2 regions of the Pseudomonas sp. GW821-FHT09C09 genome follow, and region 1 is predicted to be linked to the other one. Evidence: predicted binding sites of a transcription regulator. Region 1 holds the regulator's gene; the other holds the start of a gene.

Region 1 (2,393 bases):
TGACTTGCACGTTGGTGATCTTGTCGAAATGTCCCTCAAGCCTCTTGAGCTTCTGCTCAACGTATTCACGGAGAGGTTGGGTAACTTCCAGTTGGTGTCCACTGATGTTGACTTGCATACAGCTTCTCCTTCGTTGCCAGTGCATAAAGCGGCAGGCCGAAGAGCCTGCCACTGGAACGCTGTAACGTGGCTTACATCAACCGCTTGCGTTCGCTCGAAGGCGCGATCCCGAGGGATTCGCGGTACTTGGCGACGGTGCGGCGAGCCACCTGAATGCCTTGTGCCTCCAGTAAACCAGCGATCTTGCTGTCACTCAACGGCTTTTTCTGATTTTCCGCGGCGACCAGTTTCTTGATGATCGCGCGGATCGCCGTGGACGAGCATTCGCCGCCTTCGGAGGTGCTGACGTGGCTGGAGAAAAAGTATTTCAGTTCATATATGCCCCGGGGGGTATGCATGAATTTCTGCGTGGTCACCCGGGAAATCGTCGACTCGTGCATGCCGACTGCCTCGGCGATGTCATGCAGCACGAGTGGTTTCATCGCTTCGTCGCCGTATTCCAGGAAGCCGCGCTGATGCTCGACGATCTGGGTGGCAACCTTCATCAGGGTTTCGTTGCGGCTCTGCAGGCTCTTGATGAACCAGCGGGCTTCCTGCAACTGATTGCGCATGAAGGTATTGTCGGCGCTGGTGTCGGCGCGGCGGACGAAACCGGCGTATTGGGCGTTGACCCGCAGGCGCGGCACCGACTCCTGGTTCAGCTCGACCAGCCAGCGTTCGTTGTCTTTGCGCACGATGACGTCGGGCACCACGTATTCGGCTTCGGTGGATTCGATCTGTGAGCCGGGGCGCGGGTTGAGGCTCTGGACCAGTTCGATGACCTGGCGCAGTTCATCTTCCTTGAGCTTCATGCGGCGCATCAGCTGGCTGTAGTCGCGGCTGCCGAGCAGGTCGATGTAATCGGTGACCAGTCGCTTGGCTTCGGCCAGCCAAGGGGTCTTGGCCGACAGCTGGCGCAATTGCAGCAGCAGACATTCGCCCAGGTTGCGTGCGCCAATGCCGGCGGGTTCGAATTGCTGGATGCGGTGCAGGACGGCTTCGATCTCGTCCAGCTCGATGTCGAGCTCTGGATCAAAGGCGTCGAGGATTTCTTCGAGGGTTTCGTCGAGGTAGCCCTGATTGTTGATGCAATCGATCAGGGTCACGGCGATCAGGCGATCGGTGTCGGACATCGGCGCCAGGTTCAACTGCCACAGCAGGTGGCTTTGCAGGCTTTCGCCGGCGGAGGTGCGGGTGGTGAAATCCCACTCGTCGTCATCACTGCTCGGCAGGCTGCTGGCGCTGGTCTGATAGACGTCTTCCCAGGCGGTGTCGACAGGCAGTTCGTTGGGGATTCGCTCGTTCCATTCGCCGTCTTCGAGATTGTCGACCGTCGGCGCGGTTTCCTGGTAGGAAGGTTCCTGGATCTCGGTATTGGGCTTCTGTTCGGCGTTGTCGGCCAGCGGGTCGGAATTGTCGAAGTCGTCGCCGTCTTCCTGGCGTTCGAGCATCGGGTTGGATTCCAGAGCCTCCTGGATTTCCTGTTGCAGATCCAGGGTCGACAATTGGAGCAGGCGGATGGCCTGTTGCAGCTGCGGTGTCATCGTCAGCTGCTGGCCCATTCTCAAGACTAGCGATGGTTTCATGGCAGGGGCTTAACACCTTATTCGCCGGCGCTATGCGCCATCCACTACAGGGCGCCGAGGCGCCAAACTTAAGCAAATTATATGCCTGAAACTGTCGTGTTTGCCTAGAGCGCTGTAACAATAAAAGCGTATAAAAACGCGCTTCAACGTTACAGCACCCGGACGGCTGGTCGAATGCTGTCGCGCTTACAGGCGGAACTCGTGACCCAGATACACTTCCTTCACCAGATCGTTGGCGAGGATGGTCGCGGAGTCGCCTTCGGCGATCAGCTGGCCGTCATTGACGATGTACGCCGTTTCGCAGATATCCAGCGTCTCGCGGACGTTGTGGTCGGTGATCAGTACACCGATGCCCTTGGCCTTGAGATGGTGAATGATCTGCTTGATGTCGCCCACGGAGATCGGGTCGACACCGGCGAACGGTTCGTCGAGCAGGATGAATTTCGGTGCGGTGGCCAGTGCGCGGGCGATTTCCACCCGGCGACGTTCGCCACCGGACAGGCTCATGCCGAGGTTGTCGCGGATATGGCTGATGTGGAATTCCTGCAGCAGGCTTTCCAGCTCCTTGCGACGGCCGGCCTTGTCGAGCTCCTGACGGGTCTCGAGGATGGCCATGATGTTGTCGGCCACCGACAGCTTGCGGAAGATCGAGGCTTCCTGCGGCAGATAGCCGATACCGGCCTTGGCGCGGCCGTGCATCGGCTGGTG
Region 2 (2,393 bases), on a different contig from region 1:
GAGCCCGCGCGGCCAGTCGCCTTTGATGGCGCTCAACTGCGCGGGGTTGCCGGAATCGATGGCCGAGACCGAACTGTTCGGCTATGGCCCCGGTGCCTTTGAGGGCGCGCGGGCGGAAGGCAAGCTCGGGCTGCTGGAGCTGACGGCGGGCGGCACGCTGTTCCTCGATGGCGTCGGCGAAATGAGCCCGCGCCTGCAGGTGAAATTGCTGCGCTTCCTGCAGGACGGTTGCTTCCGGCGTGTAGGCAGTGATGAAGAGGTTTATCTGGATGTGCGGGTGATCTGCGCCACCCAGGTCGATTTGTCCGAGTTGTGCGCCCGTGGCGAGTTCCGCCAGGATTTGTATCACCGTCTCAACGTGCTTTCCCTGCACATCCCGCCACTGCGTGAATGCCTCGACGGTTTGACGCCGCTGGTGGAGCACTTCCTCGATCAGGCCAGTCGGCAGATCGGTTGCCCGCTGCCGAAACTGGCACCGGCGGCGATGGACCGGCTCAGTCATTACCACTGGCCGGGCAACGTACGGCAGCTGGAGAACGTGCTGTTCCAGGCGGTTTCGCTGTGCGATGGCGGGACGGTCAAGGCCGAGCATATTCGGCTGCCGGACTATGGCGTGCGTCAGCCGCTTGGCGATTTCTCCCTCGAAGGCGGACTGGACGAGATCGTCGGTCGCTTCGAGAAAGCGGTGCTGGAGCGACTGTATTCGGAGCACCCGAGCAGTCGGCAACTGGGCAAGCGGCTTGGGGTTTCCCATACGACCATTGCCAACAAGTTGCGTGAATACGAAGTCGGCAAAGACGCGTCCGAGTGATTTAGACCGGCCCGGTTGATTGCCGCGAAGCGGCATGACACCGCCGGTTTTTCGTCTTCGATACATTTCCTTCTTTCCCGCAAAATCCCTCAAGTCCTTTGTTTATCGGGTCCCTGGCCGCCAGAAAAAAGTTGGTCTGCAAATTGCTTGTGGCTCAGCAGTACAGCGGTGGGCGGCAAACGTCCGGCATGCAGAGGAAAGAGTGTGGACAAGTACCTTTATGTGGCAATGACCGGCGCCAGCCAGAACGCGCTGGCGCAAAAGGCTCATGCCAACAACCTGGCGAACATCTCCACCAACGGTTTTCAGCGCGACCTGGAGCAGGCGCGTTCGATGCCGGTGTTCGGTGACAGCTTTCCGGCGCGTGCGTTTGCCATGAGCGAACGGCCTGCCACCGACTTCACTCCGGGCTCCCTTGTGCAGACCGGGCGTGACCTCGACGTGGCCGTCAGCGGCAACGGTTTCATTGCCGTGCAGAATCCCAATGGCGGCGAAAGCTACGTGCGCACCGGTAGCCTGAATATCGACGCCCTTGGCGTGCTGCGTGCCGGCAACGGCATGCCGGTCATGGGCAATGGTGGTCCGATTGCCATTCCGCCGGAGCAGCAGGTGGAAGTCGGTGAAGACGGCACCATCAGTATCCGTGCGATGGGCGAGGGCCCGCGCGTCATGGCCGAAGTCGACCGGATCAAGCTGGTCAACCCGGACATCAAGAACATGAACAAGGGCCTGGACGGTTCGATCTACACCAAGGACGGCCAGCCTGCGCCGGCCGATGCCAACGTCAAACTGGTGTCGGGTTTCCTGGAGTCGAGCAACGTCAATGCCGTGGAAGAGATGACCTCGGTGCTGGCCCTGGCCAAGCAGTTCGAGTTGCACGTCAAGATGATGAACACCGCCAAAGACGACGACCAGGCCATGGCTCGGGTCTTGCAGATCAGCTAATTATCAGAACGTCGCGCCGTAAAACAGGCGCACGAGGAGAATCGAATGCTTCCGGCTCTATGGGTTGCCAAAACCGGTCTGTCCGCCCAGGACACCAACCTGACCACCATTTCCAACAACCTGGCCAACGTGTCGACCACGGGTTTCAAACGTGACCGCGCCGAGTTCCAGGACCTGCTGTATCAGATCAAACGTCAGCCAGGCGCCCAGTCGACCCAGGACAGCGAACTGCCGTCGGGTCTGCAAGTGGGTACCGGTGTGCGCATCGTCGGCACCCAGAAAAACTTCACCGCCGGCAGCCTGCAAACCACCGAGCAGCCGCTGGACATGGCCATCGACGGCCGTGGTTTCTTCCAGATCCTGCAGCCGGACGGCACCACGTCCTACACCCGTGACGGTACTTTCCACCTCGACTCCAACGGCCAGATCGTCAACGCCAGCGGTTTTGCTCTGGAGCCGGCGATTGTCATCCCGAACAACGCCCAGACCTTCACCGTCGGCCGTGACGGCACCGTGTCGATCACCGTTGCCGGCAACGCCGCGTCCCAAGTGATCGGCAACCTGCAGACCGCCGACTTCATCAACCCGGCCGGCCTGCAAGCCGTGGGCAACAACCTGTTCCTGGAAACCGCCGCTT

The links. The regulator sigma-54, encoded in region 1, starts transcription at its own class of promoters, with help from an activator protein. The targets are predictions, from matches to a motif close to ANTGGCATNNANNTTGCTNT.
Region 2: AC07NR_RS00870 (flagellar basal body rod protein FlgF) is a predicted target of sigma-54. The motif match lies at 942-961, and genes of this name have one in related genera.

The regions. Positions count from the first base shown of each region.
Region 1 covers NZ_JBWKPF010000008.1:154,540-156,932, forward strand. The annotation lists gene hpf (ribosome hibernation-promoting factor, HPF/YfiA family) at 1-118, opposite strand, end outside; gene AC07NR_RS23665 (RNA polymerase factor sigma-54) at 192-1,685, opposite strand; gene lptB (LPS export ABC transporter ATP-binding protein) at 1,872-2,393, opposite strand, start outside.
Region 2 covers NZ_JBWKPF010000001.1:184,813-187,205, reverse strand. The annotation lists gene AC07NR_RS00875 (sigma-54-dependent transcriptional regulator) at 1-811, shown strand, start outside; gene AC07NR_RS00870 (flagellar basal body rod protein FlgF) at 1,016-1,756, shown strand; gene flgG (flagellar basal-body rod protein FlgG) at 1,802-2,393, shown strand, end outside.